DNA from 3 places in the Rhizobium sp. WYJ-E13 genome. Region 3 is predicted to be linked to each of the others. Evidence: predicted binding sites of a transcription regulator. Region 3 holds the regulator's gene; each other region holds the start of a gene.
The links. Region 3 encodes PhoB, which activates phosphate uptake and scavenging genes when phosphate is short. Its sites were predicted from a motif close to TGTCATNNANCTGTCAT; they were not measured.

Region 1 (10,245 bases), 360 kb from region 3:
CCTCGCCGCTGACGGAAAGCTTTGCCGGCTTTGCCGTCGCGAGCGTGCTTGCCTATGCCGCCTATCGCTCGATCTATCAGGGCGTGCCGCCGGGCGCCTTCTTCTCCTTCGTCACGGCGCTGCTGCTCGCTTACGATCCGGCCCGGCGCCTTGCCCGCCTGCAGGTGCAGATGGAGCGCGCCATCGTCAACGCCCGGATGATCTACGAGTTGCTCGACATGGAACCGCGCCAGCGTGACCTGCCGGATGCCAAGCCGCTTGTTGTCACCGAAGCGAAGATCGAATTCCGCAACGTCTCGTTTGCCTATGGCAATGAACGCGTGCTTGATGGCGTGACGCTGACGGCCGAGGGCGGCAAGACAACGGCGCTCGTCGGCCCGTCCGGCGCCGGTAAATCCACCGTCATCAGCCTCATTCCGCGTTTCTATGATCCGAAGGAAGGCCAGATCCTGATCGACGGGCAGGATATCGCCCATATCACCAAGCAGTCGCTGCGCCGGCAGCTCGCCTATGTCTCGCAGCAGCCTTACCTCTTCGAAGGCACGATCCGCGACAATATCCGCTATGGCCGCCCTGAAGCCACGGACGAGGATATCGAGAAGGCAGCGCGGCTTGCCTATGCGCATGACTTCATCCTCGCGCAGCCGCAGGGCTACGATACGCCCGTCGGCGAAAATGGCGTGACGCTTTCCGGCGGCCAGCGCCAGCGGCTGTCGATCGCCCGTGCGCTGGTGCGCAACGCACCGATCCTGCTTCTCGACGAGGCGACCTCCGCACTCGATACGGAATCGGAAGCGGCCGTGCAGAAGGCACTCGACGAAGCCATGACCGGCCGAACGGTCGTCGTCATCGCTCACCGGCTTTCGACCGTTGTGCGCGCCGACAAGATCATCGTGATGCAGCAGGGCCGCGTCGTCGAAGAAGGCAATCACGAGACGCTTGCGAAGGTCAACGACGGACTTTACGCTCGCCTCAACAATCTGCAGAGGCCTTCGGCTTCTGATTCATACTGATCGGGATGATGGACTGACATGAGCGACGCTGCGATGAAACTGGTGGTGGTTGGAGCGGCGGGGCGCATGGGGCAGACGCTCATCCGTCTCATCCATTCCATCGACGGCGTGACGCTGCACGCAGCGATTGAGCGTCCCGGCTCGCCCTTCGTCGGCAAGGACGCCGGTGAAATCGCCGGGCTTGGCGCCACTGGCATCATTATCGGCGACGATCCGCTGGCAGCCTTCCTTCATGCCGAGGGCGTACTGGACTTCACCTCGCCGGATGGTTCGGTAGAATTCGCCGGTCTTGCGGCGCAGGCCCGCATCGTTCATGTGGTCGGCACGACCGGCTGCTCGCAGGAGGACGATGCAAAGATTGCGGCGGCCGCGCGCCATGCCCGCATTGTCAAATCTGGCAATATGAGCCTCGGCGTCAACCTGCTCAGCGTTCTCGTGCAGCAGGCCGCCCAGGCGCTCGACTCAGCCGACTGGGATATCGAAGTTCTCGAAATGCATCACAAGCGCAAGGTCGATGCACCCTCGGGTACGGCATTGTTGCTCGGCGAGGCAGCCGCGAAGGGCCGCAATATCGATCTTGGCGCGAAGTCCGTACGCGTGCGTGACGGCCATACCGGCGCACGGGAAGCCGGCACGATCGGCTTTGCGACATTGCGCGGCGGCTCCGTCATCGGCGAGCATTCCGTGCTTTTTGCCGGCGAAGGCGAGACCGTTACCCTGTCCCACAGCGCGACCGACCGTTCGATCTTTGCGCGTGGCGCCATCAAGGCAGCCCTTTGGGCGCGCGACAAGAAGCCGGGGCTCTATTCCATGCTCGACGTTCTCGGGCTTTCTTCCCATTGACCATTTCTCGGAGGCATTTTTCATGAGCGGTACCCTCGTCCTCGTTCGCCACGGCCAGAGCGACTGGAATCTCAAGAATCTCTTCACCGGCTGGAAGGATCCTGATCTGACAGAGCTCGGCATCCAGGAAGCGAGGGCCGGCGGCCAGGCGCTTGCCGATTACGGCATCAAGTTCGATATCGCCTTCACCTCCGCGCTGGTGCGTGCGCAGCACACGCTGAAGCTCGTCCTCGACAAGGTCGGCCAGCCTGATCTCGAGACGATCCGCGACCAGGCGCTGAACGAGCGCGACTACGGCGATCTCTCCGGCCTCAATAAGGACGACGCTCGCGCCAAGTGGGGCGAAGAACAGGTGCATGTCTGGCGCCGCTCCTATGACGTTCCGCCTCCGGGCGGCGAAAGCCTGCGCGACACCGGCGCCCGCGTCTGGCCTTACTATCTCACGGAAATCCTTCCGCGCGTCCTGCGTGGCGAAAAGGTGCTGGTTGCCGCGCACGGCAACTCGCTGCGTTCGCTCGTCATGGTTCTCGACCGCCTTACCCGCGAGCAGGTTCTTTCGCTGAATCTGGCGACCGGCGTGCCGATGGTCTACAAGCTGAAGGCCGATTCCACAGTCGCTTCCAAGGAAGTGCTCGGCGACATGTCTGGCGCGCACTGAACGCGATCGGAGTTGCGATGAGGGTCGAGGCCGGGCGCGGATGCCCGGCCGGTGGCGGCGAAACTAGCCGCTGCCCCCCCGATGCCATCATCATAAATTCTTCCCGCCGTTTGAAATTGGAACCTCTTTATGGATGATGATATTTTGTCGGGAAAGGTCCGACCGCCGCAAATTCCATCACACTGGGTCGGGAAGCCAACATCCAGCTCTCGTGGCTGGCGTTGGGATGATCCGGATAATTCAGGCAATGGTGTAAGGTTTTTCGCTGGCGATCCGGATGACCCGGTACCATCCAAACGAAACACCTACGTTGTCGTCGTGAGCGGCGGAGTGGCGATGGGTGCCGACGGCAACCCTATTCCCGGCTTTGATGCTCCTGAATAGTTCTTCGTGAACAGCTTGGTTGCTGCTGTGATCATCAAATAGTCTTTCAGGTCTGGCCCGATCTGGCGAAGGCGGCGGTAGCCGTTTGTGGTTATTTGCCTCGATGAACAGTCGTCTCCCAACCATCATATTCTCCACCGAGTTTGGCGGCACTTACGTCGAGAAGTTCAGTCTGTTTGTCTATATCATTTGGAGCTTGAAGCTGTGAAAACACGACGCTCTCGACGACGTCGTTTTGAGCCCTTAGTGACTGGCTACTTGCTGTTCGGAGGACATGAGCGAGCATGTCAGTCGTTCGATATGTGGCATCCAACACGCGTCCGGCCTTTTCGTCCCCACCCCACCATCAATTCTCAATCGTGAACTGGACCCGGTCTGCCGCAAAACGGCTGATCGAATATTGCACCGGCACGCCTTCCAGATCGGTGTTCATCGCCTTGGTGATCAGCAGGATAGCGCCCGGCGCCAGTCCCAGATCGGCGATATCACCGGAATCGGCGTGAGCGGCGGTGATCTCCGTCGTGGCGCGTACATAATCCGACAGGCCCAGGGCAGCAAAGGCCTTGGTGATAGATCCCGCTGTCCGGTAGGCTTCCCCGATACCAGCAAAGCGCGCGGCCGGGAACCAGCTCGTGGCCCGAGAAACCGGACGTTTATCCGCTTCGCGCACCATTTCCAGCCGGATCACCGGCGTGCCCTGCTCCAGGTGCAGCCAGCGGGCCACCTCTGAATCCGCCGCCTCCTCGGCATGGCCAAGTAGGAGCGCGCGCGTCTCACGCGCCTGATCCCTGATACCATCGGTGAAGCGGGTACGGCGGCTGATCGGAAAATTCAGACGCTCCTTGCGTTCTATCAGCGTACCGCGGCCCTGAACCGCACGCACGATGCCTTCCTGTGCCAAGGCGGCAAGTGCACTCCGCACGGTATGCCTGTTGACGCCGAACTGCAGCGCCAGAGCCGTTTCCGGCGGCACCATGCCCGTTTCGTCATAGGCACCGCTGCTGATCGCCTCGCGGATCCTGTCGGCGATCTGCCGCCAGAGCGCCACCCCTGTCTGCCGCTGCAGCTGCTTTATTCCTGCCATTGCACCCCTGCCCAGCATTTTCGGACGCGCCGTGTCACACGCTTGTCACGTCGCCGATTTAGGGATAGATATAGCTTGTATAGTTGTCTATATCAATAGACATTTTTGAGGAAAAGATGATGGCGGCAGCGGAGAAGACGGAAGCTGCGGCGCGAACGGATGACGGGCGTAAACGCACCGTCGATCTGCTCGCCCGCGCCGAGACACAGGAATTGCGGGCGGCGTGGGATGCGCTTGCCGAACAGCCGGTCGTTCAGCCGGTGCGCGGCCCGGAGACGGGCCTCGTCATGGTTCGCGGCCGCATCGGCGGCGGCGGGGCGCCCTTCAACCTCGGCGAAGTAACGGTGACGCGCGCAACGGTGCGCCTTGCCTCCGGCTCGGTCGGCCACGCGCAGGCGCTCGGCACCGACCGCGAAAAGGCGCGGCTTTCCGCGATCTTCGACGCCCTCTGGCAGGAAGAGGCGACCAGGAGCTTCGTGGAGGAAAGGCTGCTTTCGCCGATCGCCCGGCGGGTCGCCGATGACACCAATCGCAAGGCTGAAGAAACGTCCGCAACCCGCGTCGACTTCTTCACCATGGTTCGGGGAGAAGACTGATGGGCCTCAAGACCGACGTTCTGACCGGCGGCTTCGCTGAGCCGGTTTTCCATGCGCAGAGCGTGTTCAAGATGCTGATGGACGGCATGGCCCGGCCCGGCACGATCCAGTCTGTCACGCCTGACGTTGTGCCTCCTGCGCCGCTCGGAATCGCCGCCGGCGCGATCGGCCTGACGCTCTGCGACCACGACACCCCCGTCTGGCTTTCCGCAGGGCTCGCCAAGTCGGCGGTTCCGGAATGGTTGGGCTTCCACGCCGGCGCACCGCTGACCAGTGAAAAGGCCGAAGCGCGCTTCGCTTTCGTCGAAGCCGGCATGACGCTTTCCACCTTCGGCCTCTTTGCCGCCGGCACGCAAGAATATCCCGACCGTTCCACGACTGTCGTGATCGAACTCTCCGACCTCGAAGGCGGCCGCCGGCTCACCCTGATGGGTCCCGGCATCCAGAGCGTGACCGAGATCTCGCCTGTTGGCCTGCCGGAGACCTTCCTGCGTCTGTGGACGGAAAACCGCGCGCTCTTCCCGCGCGGCGTCGACATCGTGCTGACGGCGGGCAAGCGATTCCTTTGCCTGCCGCGCACCACCAAGATCACAGCAACGGAGATCTGAGCTAATGTATGTTGCCGTCAAGGGTGGCGAGGCCGCCATCGCCAATGCCCACCGCCTGCTCGCCGACCGCCGGCGCGGCGACCGCTCCGTGCCGGCGATCGGCATCGAGCAGATCGTCGAACAGCTGGCGCTCGCCGTCGACCGCGTCATGGCCGAGGCCTCGCTCTATGACCGGACGCTCGCCGCCCTTGCCGTGCGCCAGTCGCGCGGGGACATGATCGAGGCGATCTTCCTCTTGCGCGCCTATCGCACGACGCTGCCGCGCTTCGGCTATTCGAAGCCGCTCGATACCGCCAATATGCAGATCGAACGCCGCATCTCCGCCACCTACAAGGATCTTCCGGGCGGACAGCTGCTTGGGCCGACCTTCGACTACACGCACCGCCTGCTCGATCCCTCGCTACTTTCGGACGAGGCCGTGGAAGAGCCGGCGCAGCGCGAGGCGGAGAGCGGCCGCGTCATGCGCGTCTCCGAAATCCTCGGCCAGGAAGGGCTGATCGAAAACGACGGCGAGCTTCCCGAGGATCACGAGACGGGCGACCTGACGCGCGAGCCGATGGAATTCCCGATGACCAGGGATCTTCGACTGCAGGCGCTTGCCCGCGGCGACGAAGGTTTCCTGCTGGCACTCGGCTATTCGACCCAGCGCGGCTATGGCCGCAACCACCCGTTCACCGGCGAAATCCGCATCGGCGAGGTCGAGGTGGAATTCGACGTGGCCGAACTCGGCTTTGCCGTCTCGCTCGGCACGATCCAACTTACCGAATGCCAGATGGTCAACCAGTTCAAGGGTTCGGCCAAGGCGCCGCCGCAGTTCACCCGCGGTTACGGCCTGGTCTTCGGCCAGAGCGAACGCAAGGCGATGGCCATGTCGCTGGTGGATCGTGCGCTGCGGGCTGAAGAGCTCGGCGAGGACATTACCGCGCCGGCGCAGGACGAGGAATTCGTCATTTCCCATTCCGACAACGTACAGGCGACCGGCTTCGTCGAGCACCTGAAGCTTCCGCATTATGTGGACTTCCAGGCCGAACTCGACCTCGTCCGCCGCATGCGCCGCGAATTCGAAGCCGCCCGCAACAGCGGCGAGACCCAAAAGGAGGCCGCCGAATGAGTGATCTCGCCACCTACAATTTCGCCTATCTTGACGAACAGACCAAGCGCATGATCCGACGCGCGATCCTGAAGGCGATCGCCATTCCCGGCTATCAAGTGCCCTTTGCCAGCAGAGAAATGCCGATGCCTTACGGCTGGGGCACCGGCGGGGTGCAGGTAACGGCCGCCATCATCGGGCCTGACGACGTTCTCAAGGTCATCGACCAGGGCGCCGACGACACGACGAATGCCGTCTCCATCCGCGGCTTCTTCCAGAAGGTCGCCAATGTCGCGGTTACGACCCACACCAAGGATGCGACGATCATCCAGACGCGCCACCGTATCCCTGAGGAAAAACTCAGCGAAGGCCAGGTGCTCGTTTATCAGGTGCCGATCCCGGAACCGCTGCGCTTCCTCGAACCGCGCGAGACGGAGACACGCAAGATGCATGCGCTTGAGGAGTACGGCCTCATGCACGTGAAGCTCTACGAGGACATTGCCCGCAACGGCCGTATCGCCACGACCTATGCCTATCCGGTCAAGGTTCATGGCCGCTATGTCATGGATCCCTCGCCGACGCCGAAATTCGATAATCCGAAAATGCACAGGTCGGAAGCGTTGCAGCTTTTCGGCGCCGGCCGCGAAAAGCGCATCTATGCCGTGCCGCCCTACACCGACGTCGTCAGCCTTGATTTCGAAGACCATCCCTTCGAAATCCAGCGCTTCGGCAAGCCCTGCGCACTCTGCGGCGCGGAAGAGGTCTACCTCGACGAGGTGATCCTCGACGACAAGGGCGGACGCATGTTCGTCTGCTCCGATACCGACCATTGCGAAGACCGCCGTGCACACGGACATGCCGGCGAAATGCTGGCCCGGGAGGCTGCAGAATGACCGATACACCGCTTCTCAAAGTCAACGACCTCTCAAAGTTCTACGGCAACCGCATCGGCTGCCGGAACGTCTCCTTTGAGCTCTGGCCCGGCGAAGTGCTCGCCATCGTCGGCGAATCCGGCTCGGGCAAGACGACGCTGCTCAACTGCATCTCCACCCGGCTGATGCCGACAACAGGTAGTGTCGAGTATCACATGCGCGACAGCAATTACCGCGACCTCTACCACATGAGCGAGGCCGAGCGCCGCTTCCTGATGCGCACGGACTGGGGCTTCGTGCATCAGAACCCGGCTGACGGGTTGCGCATGACGGTGTCTGCCGGCGCCAATGTCGGCGAACGCCTGATGGCGATCGGCGACCGTCACTACGGCAAGATTCGCTCCACCGCTATCGATTGGTTGGAGCGTGTCGAGATCGATACCGGCCGCATCGACGACCAGCCGCGCGCTTTCTCCGGCGGCATGCGCCAGCGCCTGCAGATCGCCCGCAACCTCGTGACCGGCCCGCGCCTCGTCTTCATGGACGAGCCGACCGGCGGTCTCGACGTCTCGGTGCAGGCGCGTCTGCTCGATCTGGTGCGCGGCCTCGTCAACGATCTCGGCCTCTCGGCCATCATCGTCACGCATGACCTCGCCGTCGCCCGCCTTCTCTCTCATCGCATGATGGTGATGAAGGACGGCTTTGTCATCGAGCAGGGTCTGACCGACCGCGTGCTGGACGACCCGCGCGAGCCCTATACCCAACTCCTCGTTTCCTCGATCCTGCAGGTTTAAGAACCATGGCAACGCCCCTCGTCGTTTCAGAAGTCGCCAAGAGCTTCATCATGCATCTGCGCGACGGCATCAAGCTGCCTGTTGTCTCGGATGTCTCCTTCTCGGTGGCATCGGGCGAATGTGTCGTGCTCGGTGGCCCCTCAGGTATCGGCAAAAGCTCGCTGCTCAAGATGATCTACGGCAATTATGCCGTCGATACCGGACAGATCCTCGTTGATCACAACGGCAAGATCGTCGACCTCGCCGCCGCCGACCCGCGCACCATTCTCGACGTGCGGCGCCAGACGCTCGGCTATGTCAGCCAGTTCCTGCGCACGGTTCCACGCGTTGCGGCGATTGACGTCGTCGCCGAACCCCTGCTCGCTCGTGGTGAAAATGCCGTGAGCGCCAGGGAAAAGGCCGCGGCGCTGCTCGATAAGCTCAACCTGCCGGAAGCGCTCTGGCAGCTGCCGCCCGCCACGTTCTCCGGCGGCGAGCAGCAGCGCGTCAACATCGCCCGTGGCTTCATCACCGATCATACGATCCTGCTGCTCGACGAGCCGACCGCCTCGCTCGACGCGAAGAACCGGGCCGTCGTCGTCGGCATGATCGAGGAAAAGAAGAAGGCGGGCGTCGCCCTGCTCGGCATCTTCCACGATGAGGAAGTGCGCGAGGCAACCGCCGACCGCATTCTCGACGTTCAGCAATTCTCTCCGCGAAAGGCGATCGCCGCATGAGCCGCAAGCTGGGCATCGAGCCCTATTTCCACGAGACCGCCTCCGTCTCCAACTCGACCTTCGGCCGCTATACGGAAGTCTCCGAGCGCTGCCGGATCAGCGAGGCGGAGTTCGGCGACTATTCCTACATCATGCAGGACGGCTCCATCTGGTGCGCAACGATCGGCAAGTTCGTCAACATCGCCGCTGCGGTGCGCATCAACGCCACCAACCATCCGACTTGGCGCGCGACGCTGCACCACTTCACCTACCGTGCCATCGACTACTGGCCGGATGCCGACATGGAGACGGAATTCTTCGAATGGCGCCGCTCCAACCGGGTCGTCATCGGCAATGATGTCTGGATCGGTCATGGCGCGACGATCCTGCCCGGCGTGACTGTCGGCAACGGGGCCGTGATCGGTGCAGGCGCAGTCGTCTCGAAGGATGTCGCTCCCTACACGATCGTCGGCGGCGTGCCGGCCAAGCTCATCCGCGAGCGATTTCCGAAGGAGATCGGCGAGCGCATGGATGGGCTTGCTTGGTGGGACTGGGAACACGACCGGCTGCGCGATGCATTGCCTGATTTCCGGGCACTTGGCGCCGAAGACTTCCTCTCCCGATACGGCGGCTGAGCAGAATGCTGCAGCGCAGGGTTTTGTGACAGGACTTACACAAAACTGACATGCGAGGTTCATGAAGCGGGACTAATGCGATCCCCGGAAGCAAGCCTGCAATGCGAGGGAAGAGCATGATGTTCGAGCTGAAGAATGTCACACGCCGGTTCGGAAAAAAGCTCGCTGTCGACTCCGTAACGCTGGACATTCCTCAGGGTCAGATGGTCGGCATCATCGGCCGTTCCGGCGCCGGCAAGTCCACGCTCCTGCGCATGATCAACCGACTGCAGGAACCCTCCTCCGGCACCATCCATTTCGGTGGTGTCGAGGTTTCCGGCCTTCGGGGTCAGGCACTGCGCAACTGGCAGCGCGATTGCGCCATGATCTTCCAGCAGTTCAACCTCGTGCCGCGCCTCGACGTGCTCACCAACGTCATGCTCGGCCGCCTGAACCACCGCTCGACGATCCTTAGCCTGCTCAACGTCTTCAGCCGCGAAGAACGCATCCACGCGATTGCTGCATTGGAACGCCTCGGCATCGAGCAGACGGCGCTGCAGGCTGCCGGCACGCTTTCGGGCGGTCAGCAGCAGCGCGTGGCGATTGCCCGCGCGCTGATGCAGAACCCGAAGATGGTTCTAGCCGATGAGCCAATCGCCTCGCTCGACCCGCTGAACGCGAAAATCGTCATGGATGCATTGCGTGACATCAATGAGCGCGAAGGCATTACCGTCATCACCAACCTGCACACGCTCGATACGGCCCGCAACTACTGCGAACGCATCATCGGCATGGCAGGCGGCCGCGTCGTTTTCGACGGAAAGCCCTCCGAGCTGACCGCCGAGGCCGTGAAAGAAATCTACGGCATGGACAAGGACGGTGCGGGCATCGACGAAACGATGACCTCGACCGCAATCAACATGGCTCCGGAAGGAGCCGAAAACCAATCCGCCGGCAATCAACCGCTGGCGCTGGCCGGTCTGTGAGAGGGGCG
Region 2 (10,245 bases), 470 kb from region 3:
CATGTCGCGCATGACGGCCATTTCCTCCAGCGTACAGCCGATCGCCTCGCCGATCGAAGACATGATCGTATTGATCTCGCCCTTCATCGACTGACCCTTCGGCGTCAGCGACACGATGACCTGCCGTTCGTCACGGGAATCGCGGAGGCGCTTGATGAGGCCGTTCTGCTCCAGCCGCTTGAGGAGGGGGGAGAGCGTGCCGGAATCGAGATCGAGCTGTTCGCCGATCGTCTTGACCGGCAGTTCGGCCTTTTCCCAAAGCACCAGCATGACGATATATTGCGGATAGGTGAGGCCCACCCTGTCGAGTATGGGCTTGTAGGCGCGGGTAAAGGCGTGCGCCGTCGCATAGACCGCGAAACAGAGCTGCTTCTCCAGCCGCTTTTCCTCTTCCGGTATTTCCATCACTTTCGCCGTTCTCGCTTTCATCGCTGCCATCCCCAGAGGTCTCATTGTCCTCTTTTCAAATTCTGAATGCAATTTGCAAAATTCACTTGCGTACAATTTAATTGGACGTTATTAAAAACTCAACCCGGACGAACGGGGCTAACCAAAGGAGATTGTCATGCCTATTCTCTACACGACCAAAGCTTCTGCCACCGGTGGCCGCGCAGGCCGCGCCGTTTCTGAAAACGGCGTTCTCGACGTCACGCTGACCGTGCCGAAGGAGCTCGGCGGCGACGGCGCAACCGGCACCAATCCCGAACAGCTCTTCGCAGCCGGCTATTCGGCCTGCTTCCTCGGTGCTTTGAAATTTGTGGCCGGCAAGGAAAAGGTCAAGATTCCCGAGGAAACAACGGTTTCCGCAACCGTCGGCATCGGCCCGCGTGAAGATGGCGGCGGCTTCGGCATCGAAGTTGCGCTGACGGTCAACATCCCGGGTGTCGATAAGGCAACCGCCGAAAAGCTCGCTGCGGCCGCCCATATCGTCTGCCCTTATAGCCACGCCATGCGCACCTCGACCGAAGTTCCGGTCACGGTTGCCTGATTGTCCTGCAGCGCCAGTGAATAAAGGCCGGGGGCATCACTCCGGCTTTTTTCAGTGCGCCGCTTGTTGTGCTGGGCTGGGCAGCTGATCCGCATCGGTCAGCGTGCCCAAGAAGGCGACGATGTCGTCGATCTCCGATTCCGTCAGTGCCGGCGAGTCGCCGGGCTTGCGGCCGAAGGGCGGGTCGCGGTTGAGATTGTCCCAATAGGCCTGCGGAACATCGTCATATTTGCGGATCGTACCGTCGGCATCCCGAGGGTACCACCGACCGGGATCGCTGTCGCGCGTGGCGTAGAAGGAAACGACATCGCGTAGCGAATGGAAGTAGCCGTTGTGGAAGAAGCTCTTCTTCAGCGCCACATTGCGCAGCGTCGGCGTGCGGAACAGGCCGCAATAGTCCGGCCGATCCGTGAAGTCGGTACGCTGAGGGCCGCAGAGGCCGAGATCGTGATAATCAGGGTCGCTGTTGGCGGGGATCGCCATGTTGCGCGGCACCGCCAACCCCAGGAAGCCGAAGTCCGAAAACTGCGGCGGCTCGCCGTCATTGGCGGGCTCGCTCAGATGACAGCTCGAACAGTTTCCCTTGGCCGGATCCTCGAAAAGTTCACGCCCACGCAGTTCCTGCGCCGTCAGTGCTCCCTTGCCGGCAAGGAAGGCGTCATAGCGGCTGGAATAGGGATAGAAGTCCGCTCTGCTCTGCTCGAAGGTGCTGAGCGCCTCGACCACACCCCGGAAGGCATCCTTGGCATCGCCGAAAATCTCCTGGCCGAAAATCTCCCTGAAATCGTCGGCATAGGGCGCCTTGCTGAGTGAGGTGACGACTTGGGCTTCATCCCTGTTGCCCATTTCGAACGGTGAAAGCAGCGGGATCTTCGCCTGGTCATAGCCGTGGTCCACGCGCCCGTCCCAGGTCAGGCCGCCGGTCGGCCCGTTGTCGACGCTTTCGTCGCCTTCATCCTCGGAATCGTAGAAATGCTCGGTGAAGGAGGGGACCGCCTGCAGATAGCGCAAGGTCGGCACGGCGCGCAGGCCCGGCTGGTCCATATGCGGCCCGCCCATTTCGACCGGCGTCGCGGCGGCCGGGGCGAAAGCATGATGCGGATCGTGGCAGGAGGCGCAAGCCTGTACGCCGGAGGCCGAAAGCGAGGCATCGGAGAACATCTTGCGGCCGAGTTCCGTCAGGGCTTCGGCGCGGGCATAGGCCTCCGCCCGCGACATCGGACCGGGGTGTATGCCGCCGGTGATGGCCGCGCTGCTTTGCCGCAGGGGCGGAAGGCTGAAACCAAGCGCAGTCGCCGCCAAACCGAGCGCCAGACCGGATCGCAGCAGCCAGATAATCTTTGTCGTCATGCCAAGGATTCCAATGGGTTAACATCGTCCTCCCCATGATCGAACCTGACTGCAACAGATTGATGACGCGCGCCTGCCAGCCGTGGCGACGACCCGCCCGATGTCACAAAGTTGATAGACGGCAGGAATAGCGTCGCGCTTGCGCTTAGGCCTTTTCATTTCCGCCGGGCGCTCCTCTAGCCACGCCCCTTAGCCATGAGGTATACCGCCATGACCAGACTGAAGCTTCTCCGCAATCTTTCGCTGGCCGGCTCGGCCATGCTGCCGCTGGTATCAGCCACGGCCGCTCATGCTGCGCCCGCCGGCATGGACAAGATCCAGAATATCGTCGTCATCTACGCCGAAAACCGCAGTTTCGATAACCTCTATGGCAGCTTTCCGGGCGCCAATGGCCTCTCCAATGTCAGCGAAGGCCAGGCACGCCAGCTCGATCGCGATGGCGCGCCGCTTGCCGAACTGCCGCCGGCCTGGGGCGGCCTGACCGCCATGGGTGTGACGCCAGCCGTCACCGAGGCGCAGTCCGCACATCTCGCCAACGCCGCCTTCTCGATCGACGATCCCAAGGGTTTCGCGCAGTCGCCTTCCGTCATCACCCGCGACCTCTGGCACCGCTTCTATCAGGAGCAGATGCAGATCGACGGCGGCAAGAACGACAAGTTCGTCGCCTGGGCCGATTCCGGCAGCCTCGTCATGGGCCACTATGACGGCTCTATCCTGCCCATGTGGCAGGTCGCCAAGAAATACGTTCTCGCCGACAACTTCTTTCAGGGCGCCTTCGGCGGCTCCTTCCTCAACCACTTCGCACTGGTCTGCGCCTGCGCGCCCTATTATGCCGACGCTGACAAGAGCCCTGCCAAACCCACCATCGCCAAGGTTGATGCAGACGGCACTTCGCTGACCGTTGCCGAAAATGCACCAAAATCCGCCCTCGAAGGCGCTCCGAAATTCGTCTCCGACGGCAACCTCACGCCTGATTTCTACGCCGTCAACACCATGCAGCCACCCTACCAGCCGAGCGCCAATGCCCCGGCCAAGGATGGCGATACAGCCTATGCCGATCCTTCGCAGCCGAACACCCTGCCGCCGCAGCATGAAATCACCATCGGCGACCTGCTGTCGCTGAAGGGCGTCGCCTGGGCATGGTATAGCGGCGCCTGGCAGGCAGTCCTTGACGGCAAAAATGCCACGCCGGTGCCGAACTTCCAGTTCCACCATCAGCCCTTCAACTACTTCGCCAATTTCGCGCCGGGCACGTCCGCTCGTGCCGAGCACCTGAAAGACGGCGGCCTTGCCGGGGAAGCCTTCATCAAGGATATCGACGACGGCAAACTGCCGGCCGTCTCCTTCTACAAGCCGCAGGGCAATCTCAACGAACACGGCGGCTACGCCGATATTTCGAGTGGTGACCAGCATCTTGCCGATCTGATCTCGCATCTGGAGAGGAGCCCGCAATGGGACCACATGCTCGTGGTCGTCACCTATGACGAAAACGGCGGCTTCTGGGATCACGTCGCTCCGCCGAAGGCCGATCGCTGGGGACCGGGCAACCGCATCCCGGCCTTCATCATCTCGCCCTACGCCAAGGGCGGCATGGTCGATCACACGCAGTACGACACGACCTCGATCCTGCGCCTGATCACCGCCCGCTACGACCTGCCGGTGCTGCCGGGCCTGCTCGCCCGCGACAAGGCGCTGGCGCTGAACAACGAGCCGCCGATGGGCAATCTGACGGCCGCCCTCGACCTGACGCGCTGATGCCGCGGCAATGTCTTGTCTTCTCCCCGGATGCCGGGGAGAAGACTTCGTACTGTCAGGATGTTCATCCGTTGACTTCGCGCATGCCCATTTCGCCGTACCGATCTCCGACAGCGCGGGGCAGGGTCCTGGCGATTTCCTCGAGATCCTGTGCCGTCAGATCGATGGCGGCCGCTCCAAGGTTTTCGTCCAGCCGGCTGCGGCGGCGGGTGCCGGGGATCGGCACGATATCTTCGCCTTGGGCCATCACCCAGGCAAGAGCCAGCTGGGCTGGTGTCACGTTCCTGCGGCGCGCAATCTCTTCGACCACGGCGACCAGTTCGAGGTTCCGCTCGAAATTGTCATCGATGAACCGTGGCGAGGTCCGCCTGTAGTCGTCAGGCGCAAGATCGTTGATAGACCGGATGGCGCCCGACAGGAAACCGCGCCCGAGCGGCGAATAGGCGACGAGGCCAATCCGGAGTTCGCGCAGCGTCTGCAGCACGCCACCTTCAGGATCGCGGGACCAGAGCGAATATTCGCTTTGGACAGCCGTGACGGGATGCACCGCATGCGCCCGGCGGATCGTCTCAGGGCTGGCTTCCGACAGGCCGATATGCCTGACCTTGCCGGCTTCGACGAGCTCCTTCATCGCGCCGACGGTTTCCTCGATCGGCGTTTCGGGATCGACGCGGTGGAGATAATAGAGGTCGATGTGGTCGACGCCGAGGCGCCGCAAGGACCCTTCGCAGGAGGCCTTGGCATAGTCGGGCCGCCCGTTGACTGTCTGGGTGCCAGGTATTGCTTCTAATCCGCGTACGATGCCGAACTTGGTTGCAAGCACAACCTGCTCACGCCGGCCTCTGATCGCTTCCCCTACAAGCTCTTCGTTGGTATGCGGGCCGTAGACATCGGCGGTATCGAGCAAGGTTACGCCGCGATCGAGCGCATGATGGATCGTTGCGATCGCCTCGCCCCTGTCCGCTTCCGTTGCGCCATAAGCCCAGTTCATGCCCATGCAGCCGAGGCCGATCGATCCGACCTCAAGTCCGTGCCCGAGCCGGCGTCTCTGCAATGTTCCGTTTGTCATCTCTCATCCTTTCTTCCGCCTCTGCATAGGAGGCGATTTTGCCGTCGAGGACGCGAAGGCAGGCTTCGAGATCAGTCAAATGGACCCGGACACGCTCACGATGCTCTTCGAGCATCTCGCGACGCTCGCTGAAAGTGGCTTTCCCCTTGTCGGCAAGCTTTGCGTAAAGCAGCATGTCGCGGATCGGCATGCCCGTCGTCTTCAGACGGCCGACAAACTCGATCCAGGAAAGGATGGAAGCGTCATAGTCGCGTTGTCCGGATCGGTCGCGATCGGCATAGGGAAGCAAGCCGATACGCTCGTAATAACGCAGCGTATGAGCCGACAGACCGCACCGTCTCGCGAGGTCACTGATCTTCATGAGACACCTGTTCTCGTCACGACGCCAAGGAAGCTACGGCTTCGAGCGCACTCTAAGTCAAGAGGCTTTTGGCGGCTGATTTTGCAGTCGTCAGATTCCGGGTTTTGCAGGATCACGCCAGACGCTGCAGGTCGCGCCTCAGCCCATCCGCATCGCCATTTGGCAGTTTTGCTTCCAGCGCCGCATGCGTGCTCTCCCAGATAGGCAGCGCCTTTCGCAGCGCCGCCCGCCCATCATCCGTCAGGCAGAGCAGGCGGCCGCGCCGATCCCTCGGGTTCGGCACCACATCGACGAAACCCTTGCGCTGCAGCGGCTTCAGTGCCGCCGTCAGCGTCGTCTGGTCCATGGCGAGCAGGCTCGCGACAGGACCCATCGGCGGCGGTTCCGGCCGGTTCAGGGACATCAGCAGGGAGAACTGGCCGTTGGTAAGGCCGACGGGCCGCAGCGCGTCGTCGAACAGCCTTGCGAGCGCACGGGCGGCGCGCTGCACATGCAGGCACAGGCACGTGTCCCGCACCAGAAGCGTTGTCGAAAAAGGAATCGCGATCGGATTTGACATGATCTATTTCTATTGATATCAATGTATTTAGTCAAGAAGAGGAGACTATCTGCCGGAAAATGCCGGCGCGCCGGAGGAGGGCGTAGACGATGCTGAACAAGATGACTCAAAATCCCGTCGTTTCCCGCGAGGAATGGCTCGAAGCCCGCCGGGCTTTGCTCCTGAGAGAGAAAGAGGCGACCCATCTGAGAGACAAGGTGAATGCCGAGCGCATGGCTTTGCCCTGGGTGAAAGTCGACAAGGACTATATGTTCGACACGCCGCAGGGGCCGAAATCGCTCGCCGACCTTTTCGATGGCCGCAGCCAGTTGATGGTCTATCATTTCATGTTCGGCCCCGAATGGGAGGCCGGTTGCCCCGGCTGCTCATTCCTCGCCGATCATCTTGACGGCACGCTGCCCCACCTCAACCACCACGACGTGACCCTTGTTGCCGTCGCCCGTGCGCCGCTCGCCAAGATCGAGGCCTACAAGAAGCGCATGGGCTGGAATTTCCCCTGGGTTTCGTCCTTCGGCAGCGATTTCAACTTCGATTATCATGTATCTTTCACGCCTGAGGACCTTGCCAAAGACAAAGTCTTTTATAACTTCTCGCCCACAGCGCCCTCTGACGCCAATGACGAACTGCCTGGACTTTCGGCCTTCTACAAAAATGAGAAGGGGGAAGTGTTCCATACCTATTCGAGCTATGCTCGCGGTGCGGAAGAAATACTCGGCACGTTGATGATCCTGGATCATGCCCCCAAGGGCCGCAACGAAGATTCGACCATGGATTTCGTAAAACGCCACGATGAATATGAGGAAGCTCCCCAGGCTTCATCCTGCTGCCACTAACGCAGTTCCAGCAAAAGTATTGCGCGGTTTTGCGTTCGGAATTGCTTGAAACATCTAGCCAGCCATCCATCATCCGGAGGAGAAGGACGATGAAGACTGCAGAAGTGCTGAAGGAGCACGCCTTCCTGGAGAGAATGGTCGGTCACTGGGCCGTTGCCGCTTCGGACATGACCGGCGACAAGCCTTGGGAGGAGACCGTGCGCTCCCTGCAAGGCATCTGGTTCGTTGCCGAAGGCACGGGTGAAATGACCGACGGCAAGCAGGCGACGACGATCCTGACCCTCGGCTACGACTCGAGCAAAAGCAAATATGTAGGCAGCTGGATCGGCTCGATGATGGACTACATGTGGACCTATGAGGGCGAGGTCGAGCCCTCGGGTAATGTTCTGTCGCTCTACACCAGGGGGCCGGCCTTCGAAGGCGATGGCTTTGCCGACTATCGCGAGCAGATCACCTTCCTCGACGACAACGTCAGAACCTTCACGTCAAGCGTCAAGGAAGCTGACGGCACCTGGAAGCAGTTCATGGAAGTCAAATATACCCGCAAGCGCTGAAATCGCCGGGACATCTCAAGCGCAATTCCAGCAAAAGTGCGAGAGCGGTTTTGTGTCCGGAATTGCGTAAAATAACGAGACAGAACTCAAGCGTGGACCGAGGAGAACACGATGTCCAATACGCATGGCAAGTTCATATGGTGCGAACTGATGACGCCGGACCCCGATGCGGCGGCAAAATTCTACGGATCGGTCGTCGGCTGGACATCGAGCAAAATGCCGGCGGCGGACCAGCCGGAATATGTCATCTTCGAAGCAAACGGCGTCAGGGTCGCCGGCATGATGCCTTTTCCGGCAGAGCTGGAAGGGCAGGGCATTCCGCCGAACTGGACCGGTTATGTCGCCGTCGACGATGTCGATCAATCGGCGCGCGACTTCTCGGCAAATGGCGGCACCGTCCGCCGCCAGCCGGCCGATATTCCGGGCATCGGCCGCTTTGCCGTGGTAGCCGATCCTGACGGAGCGGTGCTCTGCATCATGACGCCGCTGCCGATGGAAAATCCGCCACCGGAACTGCCCTTCGACACGCCCGGCCATGTCGGCTGGCGCGAGCTCTACGCCAACGATGGCGCCAAGGCCTTCGACTTCTATTCCAAGCTCTTTGGCTGGACGAAGGACCAGGACTTCGACATGGGACCGATGGGCATCTACCACATCTTCGCCGAACACGGAAAACAGACCGGCGGCATGATGACCCGCCCGCCGGAAGTCGGCATGGCCTTCTGGTCCTATTATTTCACCGTGCCGGCGCTCGATGCTGCGATCGAGCGCGTCAATACCGGCGGCGGCAAGGTCGTCAACGGTCCCATGGAAGTTCCCGGCGGCTGGGTCTGTCAGGGGATGGATCCGCAGGGGGCCTATTTCTGCCTCTCGGCGGGCAAGCGGTAGATCGCAGAATAGCGCGTATGCATCTCACGCTTCTTCATTCCTGAAAAAGGCAGGAACGAAGAGTTTGAATTGCGTGCCGTGTGGCCCCTCATCTGCCTGCCGGCATCTGAAGGGGCCACACGACGCGACTGACGACGAGGTGTAGCCTTCAAACACCGCTATTCAGCCCGCCAACGCTCGCAAAGAACCCTTCCGGGCTCTCCACTTCCACCAGCTTTTTCCGCTCGATCAGCCAGAAGCGATTGCCGACCGCCCGCACGAAACTGCGGTCGTGCGAGACGAGCAGGCAGCTTGCCTCATGCGCCATCAGCTCCCTCTCCAGCGCCTCCTGCCCCTCGATATCGAGATGGTTGGTGGGCTCGTCGAGCAGGTAGAAGTTCGGCTGCGTCAGCCTGAGCACCAGCATGCCGAGCCGCGCCTTCTGCCCGCCGGATAGCAGCTTTACGGGCTTGCCCTGCATCTCGATCGTCATGCCGGCGCCGGCGAGCAGCGAGCGCGCCCGCTGATCGCCGACATCGAAGCGGCGGATGATCGTCTGCAGCGGTGTGTCGGCATCGCTGAGATCGGCAAGCAACTGGTCGCCATAGCCAAGCACCAGCGAGGGTGTGGCCTTGATGCCGGCGTGTGCCGTGTCCGGCCCGGCGATCGCCGCGCGTAGCATGGAGATCAGCCGTGACTTACCGGCGCCGTTGAGGCCGAGCAGCACGATGCGGTCGCCCTGGCAGATGAACTGCCGGCCCGTGCGGAAGAGCAGGGTGCCATCAGGCGTCGTGACCTCTGCATCTTCAAGCGTCATCAGAACCTTGGCATGCGTGCCCCGATTGGCGAGCCGGATTGCGCCGGCCGACCGTTCCAGATGGGCGGGCTTTGCCGTCTCCTCCAGCTTTTCGGCGCGTTGTTTCAGCTGTTTCGTCTTGACCACCAGCAGGTCGCTGCCGGAATTGATGCCGATATTGTTGAGCTTCGCCGCCTGCTTGCGAAGCTGCTCGACCGTCTTCATGTCCTTTTCGTAGCGTCGCGCATCTGAAGCATCCGCTTCGTCGAGGGCGGCACGCGCCCGGCTGTAGGGCAGGGCGAAGGCAGCCGATTGCTCCGGCCGCAGGAAGAGGGTCCGGTTGGTCGTCGCATCGAGAAAGGCGCGGTCGTGGCTGGAGATGATGACGGGCGTGTCGCGCGGCAGCATATTCAGCCAGGTCTCAAGCTGTGCGATCTTTTCGAGATCGAGATGGTTGGTCGGCTCGTCGAGCAGCAGCACATCGGGTTCATTCACCCATGTGCGGGCGATCAATGCCAGCCGCTGCCAGCCGCCGCTGAGCTGCCGAAGCTGCCGTTCGCGCAACTCCTCGGGCACTTCGAGCGATTCCAGCACGACATCCGCCCGCCAGCTTTCGCTTTCGGCCTGATCGGGCGCAAGGGCGTGCAAGACGGCATCGCGGAAAGTGGCGTCGAGAAGGGCTGACGGCACATTCTGCTCGACATGGCCGATGGTGAGCCCCCGCGCTTTGGTGATCTCGCCTTCGGTCGGCTCCAGTGTTCCCGTCATGATCCTGAGCAGGGTGGATTTGCCGCGCCCGTTCGCAGCCACGAGGCCAAGCCGGTCGCCGGCATTGACGACGAGGTTGAGCTTCGAGAACAGCGGCGCGGACAGCACGATGCCGAGATTGCGGATATTGATGAGGGTCATGATCTGATCCTGGTCTTGCCGAGCCATCACGCATATCCGGGGCTTCCAGCCATCGACGGAAAAGCGCGTTATGCTTGGCGGATTATGAAATGCTGCGGCTTGAACGGCGGGCATTCAGGTGCAGCAGGGCCACTAGGGGCAGACCAGGAAGAGATTCGCGAGAAACGGTCTCTGGTCAGCCCTGCAAACGCATCTGCAGGGCGT
Region 3 (10,245 bases):
ATATCGTCGTCTATTCCGCGACCAAGCATATTGACGGTCAGGGCCGCTGCCTCGGCGGCGTGGTTCTCTCCGACAAGGAATGGATCGACGAAAACCTGCATGACTATTTCCGCCACACCGGCCCGGCCATGTCGCCCTTCAATGCCTGGACACTGCTGAAGGGCATCGAGACGCTGCCGCTGCGCGTCAAGCAGCAGACGCAGAACGCGGCTGAGATCGCCGATTTCCTGGCCGATCAGGGCAAGGTCGCCAAGGTCATCTATCCCGGCCGCAAGGACCATCCGCAGGCCGATATCATCGCCAAGCAGATGTCGGGCGGCTCGACGCTCGTCTGCTTTGAGCTAAAGGGCGGCAAGGAAGCGGCCTTTGCGCTGCAGAACGCGCTTGAGATCGTGAAGATCTCCAACAATCTCGGCGACTCCAAGAGCCTGATCACTCATCCGGCCACGACGACGCACAAGAACCTGACGGATGAGGCCCGCGCCGAACTCGGCATTTCGCCGGGCACGGTGCGCCTCTCGGCCGGCATCGAAGACACGGACGATCTCCTTGAGGATTTCGCCCGCGCGCTGTCCAAGGTTTCGGCCTGATCTTTTCATGCATCGGCCCGAAAATCGGGATCGATTTTCGGTCCGATGCATGAGTTTCAAAGAGTAGAATGCCAGGGATCATGCCGCGACAGCAGCATTTGCCTTGAAATTAACACCGAGAGTTAGGCTTAATGAACGAAAGACCGCCCAACTGGGGTGGCGAGGCCGCGATCACTGTCCCATTTCTTGACGGATGGGGCCTCTTATAAGATACGGGTAACATATCTTGACTAAGGTGTAAGGCATGTATCGCGCCCTCACACGAGACATCGAAGTGGTTGTCGAACCCTTTTATCTGGAGGAGCAATCCGATCCGGACGATGATCGTTATGTCTGGGGTTACCGCGTCGTCATCGCCAACAACTCCGACATAGCCGTGCGCCTCGTCAACCGCTACTGGAATATTACCGACCAGAACGGGCAGATCGACGAGGTCAGCGGCCCCGGCGTCGTTGGCGAACAGCCGCGGCTGCAGCCAGGCGATACTTACGAATATTCATCGGGCTGTCCGCTGGATACGCCATCCGGCCTGATGTTCGGCCACTACCAGATGGAGACGGACGAAGGCGAGCTGTTCGATGTCGACATCCCCGCCTTCTCCTTGGATTCACCCGGCCTGCTCAGGGTGCTGAACTGATCACTCCGCCGGTGCAACCTCGTTTACCGGAAAGCGATAGGTCGTGGAGCAGAATTCGCAGGTTACGGCGATCTCGCCGTTTTCCTGGCTTTCCTCTACTTCCTCGGCGCTGAAACCCTTCAGCACGTTGCCGATCTTTTCCCGCGAACAGCTGCAACGATCGAAGACCGCGCGCGGATCGTAGACGCGCACGCCGCGTTCGTGGAAGAGGCGGAACAGCAGGCGTTCCGTGCCGACCAGCGGATCGGTCAGCTCATCGGCATCCACGGTTTCGACGAGCGAGCGGGCTTCCGCCCAGGCATCGTCTTCGAGATGGGCGCGTTCGCCCGTGTCGCCATCGCCGCCGTGAAGATCGGCCTGGCGCATACGCTCCGGCGCTTCCGGCAGAAACTGGGCAACGAGGCCCCCTGCCCGCCAGCGGTGACGCGGCTTGCCATGATCGTCACGATCGAAGAGCTCGGCAGCGGCAAGGCGCACACGCGTCGGGATCTGCTCCGACTGGCGGAAATAGACGCCGGCGATATCTTCCAGTGAGGTACCGTCAAGCGCGACGATGCCCTGATAGGGCTGGCTGAACTTGCCCTGGTCGATGGTAAAGGCGAGCACACCCTTGCCAAGAAGCTGTTCCGGCTCGGTTTCGCCTGCCGCAATAGCCTTGTCGAGCGAGGCCTGATCGAAGCGGGCATAGGCCCGGACGTTTTCCGGCGTCGAGAAATCGGCGACCAGCAGGTCGACGGGACCGTCGCTCTTGGTCTGAACGGTGAATTTGCCGTCGAACTTCAGCGATGTGCCGAGCAGCACCGTGAGCACCACCACTTCCGCCAGAAGGCGGGCGACGGGCGCAGGATAATGATGACGTTCGAGGATTGAATCCAGCATCGGGCCGAGCTGGACGGCGCGACCGCGCACATCCAGCCCTTCGACCTGGAAAGGGACGACATGATCATCGCCGGCGAAATCGAACTCGCCGAGGGCGGCGGCAGCTTCTGCCATGGCTTTCACTCCTGTTTTGTCAGAGCAGCCGGCTAGCGCACCGGCTGCTTGCGCAGCCGCGAGTTTTGGACTCGCGACATCCGATTATGGTTCAGATCGCGCCCAGGCACCAAGCAAGAATCGACTTCTGCGCATGAAGACGGTTTTCCGCTTCATCGAAGACCACGGATTGTGGGCCGTCGATCACCTCGTCCGTCACCTCCTCACCGCGATGAGCGGGAAGGCAATGCATGAACAATGCGTCTTTGCCGGCCTGCGCCATCAAATGCGCATTGACCTGATAAGGCTGGAAGACATTGTGACCGCGAGCCCGATGTTCCTGATTCATGGAGACCCAGGTATCGGTCACCACGCAATCGACGCCGGCGACCGCACGGTCAGCATCATGGTAGAGCATGATTTCGGCGCCCTCATTGCGGGCCCAGTTCAAATAGTGATCCTTCGGCTCGGAACCAAGGGGTACGGCCATGTTCATGCGGTAGCCGAAACGGGCGGCTCCTTCCACCAGGGAATGCAGCACGTTGTTGCCGTCGCCCGTCCAGGCGATCGTCTTGCCCTTGATCGGGCCGCGATGCTCTTCGAAAGTCATGACATCGGCCATGATCTGGCAGGGATGGGTATCGTCCGTCAGCGCGTTGATGACAGGCACGGTGGCATGCTCGGCGAGCTCCAGCATACGGCTGTGCTCGGTCGTGCGGATCATGATCGCATCGACATAGCGCGACAGAACCTTGGCGGTGTCACCGATCGTCTCGGCGCGGCCGAGCTGCATTTCGGTGCCCGACAGGAACAGCGTTTCGCCGCCGAGCTGGCGCATGCCGACATCGAAGGAGACGCGGGTTCGGGTCGACGGCTTCTCGAAGATCATGGCCAGCATCTTGCCGGCGAGCGGCTTGTCGGCGGTGCCGGCCTTGAATGCCTGCTTTCGCAGCTTGGCATCCTCCATGATGGTTCTGAGGTCGGATGCGGTGACTGCGGAGAGATCGAGGAAATGTTTCGGGGAAGCCATGTTCTTTACCTGCTACGCCCGCCGGCGGGCGGGGCAATATCCTATCAAGCGGTCTTCTTGACCTTGGCGGCGCGGATGCTTTCGGCGGCATGCTCGATACGGGAAATCCCTTCGCGCGCCTCCTCTGCGGTTACGACCAGCGGCGGAAGCAGACGGATGACGTTGTCGCCCGCCGGGATTGCCAGAAGATGTGCTGCGCGGATCGCCTGTAACAGCTCAGCCGAGGGAATAGCGGCCTTGATGCCGAGCAGCAGACCTTCGCCCCTGACATCCTCGATTACGTCAGGATAACGATCCTTGAGCGAGGCAAGGCCTTGGCGGAAAACGAGGGCGACATCACGCACATGCTGCAGGAAGCCGTCGGCCAGGATGATATCCAGCACCGCGCTGCCGACAGCCATGGCAAGCGGGTTGCCGCCATAGGTTGAGCCATGCGTGCCGGCTTTCATGCCGGACGCGGCCTCTGCCGTCGCAAGGCAGGCACCAAGCGGGAAACCGCCGCCGATGCCCTTGGCGATGGCCATGATATCAGGTGTGATACCCGACCACTCATGGGCGAAAAGCTTGCCGGTGCGGCCGACACCTGTCTGGACCTCATCGAGGATCAGCAGCAGGCCATGCTCGTCGCAGAGCTGGCGGAGCGCTTTCATGAATTCTGACGTCGCAGGGCGGACACCGCCCTCGCCCTGCACGGGCTCGATGAGGATGGCGGCCGTCTTTTCGGTGATCGCGGCGCGGACAGCCTCGATATCGCCGAAGGGTACCTGATCGAATCCAGGGGTCTTCGGACCGAAACCTTCGAGATATTTCTCCTGGCCACCGGCGGCGATGGTCGCCAGCGTCCGGCCGTGGAAGGCGCCTTCGAAGGTGATGATATGGAAGCGCTCGGGGTGGCCCTTGGAGAACTGGTAGCGGCGCGCCGTCTTGATCGCGCATTCCAGAGCCTCAGCGCCGGAATTGGTGAAGAACACCTTGTCAGCGAAGGTGGCATCCGTCAGCCGCTTGGCAAGCTTCTCCTGGCCGGGGATCTCGTAGACGTTCGAAAGGTGCCAGACCTTGTCAGCCTGATCCTTGAGCGCGGCCACGACATGCGGGTTGCCATGCCCCACCGATGTGACGGCAACGCCCGCGCCGAAATCCAGATATCGCTCGCCGGTGTCGGTGATCAGCCAGACGCCTTCACCTCGCTCGAACCGCAATGGGGCACGAGAATAGGTGTCATAAAGCGGCGAGGCTTCAGCCATGGCGCGATCTCCTGATCAGGTTCCGGGCACCGGACTCCGGCTAAGAAAACCAGGTCCGAAAAATTAAAAATGCCGCCTTTCGGCGGCCCGGACCACTATTTACTTTTCGCACTGCAATGTCAACAAAACTGAGGATTTAGCGCATGCGTCAAGCCGGTAATCGGCTTTACAGGTCTATCAACAGCTAATGTTGCAGAAATGACTCTCTCGGGAAGCAAGTTGGGGAAAACTACGAATTCGGATTCATCGGATTCCTGCGACTCTTGTCACAGAGTCAGGCTCACACTAGGTTAAAGTTCAATTACTAGACTGCATGCGGCGGAACTAGTCACCAAAATTGATCGGGCGTTTCTTGCTTTGGAAGTTTCCGAGGCAACGGTGAGGGATTCTGCCATCACCAACGCGAAAGGTGGAGACAGGGCATGAACTGGACAGACGAGCGTGTCGAAAAGCTCAAGAAGCTTTGGTCGGAGGGGCTGAGCGCCAGCCAGATCGCAGCGCAACTTGGCGGCGTCAGTAGAAACGCTGTTATCGGCAAGGTTCACCGGCTCAGTCTTCCTGGCCGCGCCAAGGCCGGCGGCACGGCAACCGCTGCGCGTGCACCGAAGCGCAATACCTCGGCTCCCCGCGCCCCGAACTATGCGTCTCGCATCACCACCCGCACCGTTACCCGCCAGCAGGGCGCAACTGTCCTGAAGGAAGAGATCGAGATCGAAACTGTCGAGGAAATGGAATATGTACCGGCCAAAAACGTGGTCGTGCCTATCTCCCGTCGCCTCGGCCTGACGGAACTCACGGAACGCACCTGCAAATGGCCGGTCGGCGATCCGATGAAGGACGATTTCTACTTTTGCGGCTGCGACTCCCCGGATTCATCGCCCTATTGCAACTACCACCAGCGTCTCGCCTATCAGCCGATGAGCGAACGCCGCAAGGCTGTCCGGGTCGCCTGATCCACGCCTTGCCCAGAGATGCAGCATTCGTCGCCCCTCTTCGCTGACGCGCAGGGGGGCGAATTTTTTCCCATCGCTGAACTCCTGGCGTGGAACTGGTCGGTGGGGCAATAAGTGCTCAAAGCCTTCTGGCGGCCCTAAGCGGTCATTCCCGAACCCGACGATACAGGCCAGGAAACCGCCCCCTGCTGTTACATATCAGCCTTGCACAATAGGACGTATGCGTTTGCCTAAGATGGGATCATAAGGCGCGTAGCTGGTGCACATGAGAGTATCTGATATGGATTGGGTCCCTGTAGTCTTCGTTACGTTCAAGGTTCTCGCTTTGGGAACGGCCATGTTCTTCGCCATCAAGTGGCATTACGATCGAAGCGAGATGGGGGAGCGGCAAGCGGTACTGCGCACGGGCGGCATGATGGCCGCAGTCTTCGCGCTGGCGCTACTCGGCGTGGGGCTCCTCGCCTTTGTCCTTAGCAGCATGCTCGGTCTGGACCTGAGCTCCCCATGATCACATCAAGGGAGACAAGGGTGGCCGCACGAGCGAGCCGAAGCTAACGTCTCCTGATGGCGTATAGCAGCCCTCCCCATCATGGCTTCAGCCCTCGCGGTGCAAGAAACATGTCGGTCAAAGTGTGAGCGAGGCAACGCCTACTCCTAAAAACGCAGCCGGATAGACAAACGGGCCGCCCGGGAGAACCCGAGCGACCCGTCTGGACCTCCGATCACTCGGATCAGGCTTCCATGGAATATCCCGCGCCACGAACGGTGCGGATGACATCCTGCATGTTGGAAAAGTTCAGCGCCTTGCGCAGGCGGCCGACATGGACGTCGACCGTGCGCTCGTCCACATAGATATCATGGCCCCAGACGCCGTCCAGAAGCTGCGAGCGGGAGAAGACCCTGCCCGGCGACGACATCAGGAATTCGAGCAGGCGGAATTCGGTCGGGCCGAGGCGGACTTCACGGCTCTTGCGATGAACGCGATGGGTTTCGCGATCGAGCTCGATATCCCCGCACTTCAAAACGCTGGAAAGAACCTCCGGACGGGCACGACGCAGCATCGCCTTGACGCGGGCGACAAGTTCCGGCGTGGAGAAGGGCTTGACGACATAGTCGTCCGCGCCGGTCGAGAGGCCGCGAACGCGTTCGCTCTCTTCGCCGCGCGCCGTCAGCATGATGATCGGCAGACGCTCGGTCTCCGGCCGCATGCGCAGCCGGCGGCAGAGCTCGATGCCGGAAACGCCCGGCAGCATCCAGTCGAGGATGAGCAGGTCGGGCGTGCGCTCCTGAAGCCGGATTTCGGCCTCGTCGCCACGGAGGATCGTATCCACCTCGAAACCTTCCGCTTCGAGGTTGTAGCGGAGAAGCACGCTCAGCGCCTCTTCATCTTCAACAACTGCAACTCTTGGGATCATGCGTGTCAGTCTCCTAATGCATGATCCTTAAACCGGGGGTGATTTAAGCAGGGATCATGCAGGAACTCGGAATTGGCTGCACCCATGCGCGCCCCCGCATGGGACGCGCATATGCAATCGGCAGGTCCGGATTACTCCGTGACCGCACCGACGGTATTGGAGCTGTCGTCCTTCGGACGTTCGCCCTCCGGCTGGGCGCCGGTTGCCATGTAGTAGATCGTCTCGGCGATGTTGGTCGCATGGTCGCCGATGCGTTCGATGTTCTTGGCGCAGAAGAGAAGATGCGTGCAGCTCGTGATGTTGCGCGGATCTTCCATCATGTAGGTCAGAAGTTCGCGGAACAGCGAGGTGTACATCGCGTCGATCTCGTCGTCGCGCTCACGGATGGACTTGGCCTTGTCAGCCGAACGCGTCGTGTAGACGTCGAGCACTTCCTTGAGCTGGACGAGCGCCAGTTCGGAGAGATGCTCGAGACCGCGGGCAAGCTTGCGGGGAACGCCGGTGCTTTGCACGGCGATGACGCGCTTTGCGGTGTTCTTGCCGAGATCGCCGACGCGCTCGAGGTCGGCGGCGATGCGGATCGAACCCATGATCTCACGAAGGTCGGAGGCCATCGGCTGGCGACGGGCGATCGTAACGATCGCCTTGTCGTTGATTTCGCGTTCCGCGTGATCGAGGATCACGTCGTCGGAAATGACCTTCTGGGCGAGCGCCGTATCGCCGTTGACCAGCGCACGGACGGCCTCGCCGACCATCTGTTCGGCAAGACCACCCATCTCGGAAATGCGCCGGGACAGGAATTTCAGATCGTCGTCATAGGCGGAAAAAATATGTGTCGATGCCATGGGGCTTTGTCCTCGAAAATCGGGAAGGCTTCACATCGCCAAAATCAGCCGAACCGGCCCATGATATAGTCCTGGGTGCGCGGATCGTCCGGATTGGTGAACATCTTGTCGGTATCGTTTTCCTCAACCAGGTTGCCGAGGTGGAACATGGCCGTGCGCTGTGACACGCGGGCGGCCTGCTGCATGGAATGCGTCACGATGACGATGGTGTAGTTTTCACGCAGCTCGTGGATCAGCTCTTCGACCTTTGCAGTCGCGATCGGGTCCAGCGCCGAGCAGGGCTCGTCCATCAGGATGACTTCCGGGCTGACGGCAACGGCGCGCGCGATGCACAGGCGCTGCTGCTGACCGCCGGAAAGGCCGGTACCCGATTCATGCACGCGGTCCTTGACTTCGTTCCAGAGGCCGGCGCGCTGCAGGCTGGACTCGACGATCTGGTCGAGGTCTGCCTTGGACTTGGCGAGGCCGTGGATGCGCGGGCCGTAGGAGACGTTTTCGTAGATCGACTTCGGGAACGGGTTCGGCTTCTGGAACACCATGCCGACGCGGGCGCGCAGTTCGACGACGTCGATATCGGGATCGTAGATGTCATCGCCGTCGAGCGTGATCTTGCCGGTGACCCGGCAGCCGTCGATCGTGTCGTTCATGCGGTTCAGCGACCGCAGGAAGGTGGACTTGCCGCAGCCCGACGGGCCGATGAGCGCGGTCACCGTGTTTTCGCGGATGTTCAGATTGACATCGAAAAGCGCGCGCTTCTCTCCGTAATAGACGGAGACATCCTGACCGATCATCTTATACGGGACGTTGTTCATTTTCTGGTCCAGCGCCTTCTCGACTGCAGCTTCCGTCAACATGTTCATGATCTTTACTCCGTTTACCAGCGGCGCTCAAAGCGACGACGCAAGAGGATAGCTCCGAGGTTCATGACGATCAGGAACAGGAGCAGGACGATGATGGCACCCGAGGTTCTTTCCACGAAGGCACGCTCGGCTTCGTTGGCCCACATGTAGACCTGCACCGGAAGTGCGGTGGAAGGATCGAGCGGCGTGGTCGGCGCCTGGGCGACGAAGGCGACCATGCCGATCAGGAGCAGCGGCGCGGTTTCGCCGAGTGCGTGGGCAAGGCCGATGATCGTGCCGGTCAGGATGCCGGGCATTGCGAGCGGCAGCACATGGTGGAACACCATCTGCATCTTCGAGGCGCCGAGGCCGAGTGCGGCTGCGCGGATCGATGGCGGCACGGCACGAAGCGCCGCGCGTGTCGCGATGATGATCGTCGGCAGCGTCATCAGTGCCAGCACCAGCCCGCCGACAAGCGATGCCGAACGCGGCAGGCCGGCAAAGTTGATGAAGACCGACAGGCCGAGCAGACCGTAGACGATCGACGGGACGGCTGCGAGATTGTTGATGTTGACTTCGATCAGGTCCGTCAGCTTGTTCTTGGGCGCAAATTCCTCGAGGTAGATCGAGGCGGCGACGCCGATCGGCAGCGAAAGGACGAGAACGATCAGCATCAGGTAGAGCGAGCCGATGAGAGCGACGCCGAGACCTGCAGCTTCGGGACGGCTGGAATTGCCGTTGACGAAGAGGCCGGTGTTGAACTGCTTGTGGAGAGCACCGCTCGCCTTCAGCTCGTTCATCCAGCCGAGCTGCTTGTCGTTCACCTTGCGGTTCTTCTCATCGACGGTGAGGTCGATCTGGCCCTTGTTGGCGCTGTCGATATTGGCATCGGCGAGTAGCGTGACATTGACGGTCTTGCCGATGATCTGGGGGTCGGCGACGACCATGTCGCGCAGCTGGATCGGCGCACCCTTGGACAGCATGGCGGTTGCGTCGCGCACGTCAGGACGGCTGGACGCATTGATGCCAAGCTGCTTGACGATCGCGTCGCGCAGGAGAACCGGGTAGTTGGCGGCGATCAGAACCGAGGGATCGGTCGCACGCTTGTTGCCCGGGTCGATGGTCTTCTCGGTGAACTCGATCGGCAGCGTGATCGCCGTCTGCTGGAAGGCGGTATAGCCTTTGCCGATGACCGTCCACAGGAGGATAAACAGGAAGATCAGGCCGAAGGCGATCGCGGCGATACCATAGGCCTGGAAGCGGCGCTCGGCGGCATAACGGCGCTTGATGCCGATGTCGCGGCGCGCGGGCGCCTTGGAAACGGTCACTCCGGCGACGGGGGAAACAATATTCGTCATTCGTACTGCTCCCGGTATTTGCGCACGATGTAGAGCGCGTAGATGTTCAGGCAGAGCGTGATGCAGAACAGCGTGATGCCAAGGGCGAAGGCAACCAGGGTCTGCGGCGAGGTGAACTCGAGGTCACCCGTCAGCTGGTTGACGATCTTGACGGTCACTGTCGTCATCGGCTCGAAGGGATTGATCTGGATACGGGCGGCGACACCGGCTGCGAGAACCACGATCATGGTTTCGCCGATGGCGCGGGACGCCGTCATCAGCAGGGCACCGACGATGCCGGGAAGTGCCGCCGGCAGAACGACCTTCTTGATGGTCTCGGAACGCGTGGCGCCAAGACCGAGCGAGCCGTCGCGGAGCGAGCG

Region 1: phnF (phosphonate metabolism transcriptional regulator PhnF) is a predicted target of PhoB. The motif match lies at 4,015-4,031, and genes of this name have one in related genera.
Region 2: KQ933_RS03050 (acid phosphatase) is a predicted target of PhoB. The motif match lies at 2,390-2,406, and genes of this name have one in related genera.

Annotation. Positions count from the first base shown of each region.
Region 1 covers NZ_CP076853.1:4,138,382-4,148,626, reverse strand. Annotated here, with positions in the region: gene KQ933_RS20485 (ABC transporter ATP-binding protein) at 1-1,013, shown strand, start outside; gene dapB (4-hydroxy-tetrahydrodipicolinate reductase) at 1,032-1,856, shown strand; gene KQ933_RS20475 (2,3-bisphosphoglycerate-dependent phosphoglycerate mutase) at 1,879-2,514, shown strand; gene KQ933_RS20470 (hypothetical protein) at 2,644-2,898, shown strand; gene phnF (phosphonate metabolism transcriptional regulator PhnF) at 3,245-3,982, opposite strand; gene phnG (phosphonate C-P lyase system protein PhnG) at 4,102-4,578, shown strand; gene phnH (phosphonate C-P lyase system protein PhnH) at 4,578-5,186, shown strand; gene KQ933_RS20445 (carbon-phosphorus lyase complex subunit PhnI) at 5,191-6,297, shown strand; gene KQ933_RS20440 (alpha-D-ribose 1-methylphosphonate 5-phosphate C-P-lyase PhnJ) at 6,294-7,169, shown strand; gene phnK (phosphonate C-P lyase system protein PhnK) at 7,166-7,942, shown strand; gene phnL (phosphonate C-P lyase system protein PhnL) at 7,948-8,658, shown strand; gene KQ933_RS20425 (DapH/DapD/GlmU-related protein) at 8,655-9,272, shown strand; gene phnC (phosphonate ABC transporter ATP-binding protein) at 9,392-10,237, shown strand.
Region 2 covers NZ_CP076853.1:619,052-629,296, forward strand. Annotated here, with positions in the region: gene KQ933_RS03035 (MarR family winged helix-turn-helix transcriptional regulator) at 1-438, opposite strand, end outside; gene KQ933_RS03040 (organic hydroperoxide resistance protein) at 566-988, shown strand; gene KQ933_RS03045 (cytochrome-c peroxidase) at 1,040-2,338, opposite strand; gene KQ933_RS03050 (acid phosphatase) at 2,549-4,093, shown strand; gene KQ933_RS03055 (aldo/keto reductase) at 4,158-5,147, opposite strand; gene KQ933_RS03060 (MerR family transcriptional regulator) at 5,116-5,523, opposite strand; gene KQ933_RS03065 (MarR family winged helix-turn-helix transcriptional regulator) at 5,636-6,082, opposite strand; gene KQ933_RS03070 (thioredoxin family protein) at 6,172-6,915, shown strand; gene KQ933_RS03075 (DUF1579 domain-containing protein) at 7,005-7,469, shown strand; gene KQ933_RS03080 (VOC family protein) at 7,581-8,357, shown strand; gene KQ933_RS03085 (ABC-F family ATP-binding cassette domain-containing protein) at 8,506-10,041, opposite strand.
Region 3 covers NZ_CP076853.1:147,839-158,083, reverse strand. Annotated here, with positions in the region: gene KQ933_RS00780 (O-succinylhomoserine sulfhydrylase) at 1-590, shown strand, start outside; gene apaG (Co2+/Mg2+ efflux protein ApaG) at 835-1,227, shown strand; gene KQ933_RS00770 (Hsp33 family molecular chaperone) at 1,228-2,220, opposite strand; gene argF (ornithine carbamoyltransferase) at 2,312-3,229, opposite strand; gene KQ933_RS00760 (aspartate aminotransferase family protein) at 3,274-4,473, opposite strand; gene KQ933_RS00755 (GcrA family cell cycle regulator) at 4,896-5,426, shown strand; gene KQ933_RS00750 (hypothetical protein) at 5,707-5,934, shown strand; gene phoB (phosphate regulon transcriptional regulator PhoB) at 6,158-6,841, opposite strand; gene phoU (phosphate signaling complex protein PhoU) at 6,973-7,686, opposite strand; gene pstB (phosphate ABC transporter ATP-binding protein PstB) at 7,731-8,546, opposite strand; gene pstA (phosphate ABC transporter permease PstA) at 8,561-9,883, opposite strand; gene pstC (phosphate ABC transporter permease subunit PstC) at 9,880-10,245, opposite strand, start outside.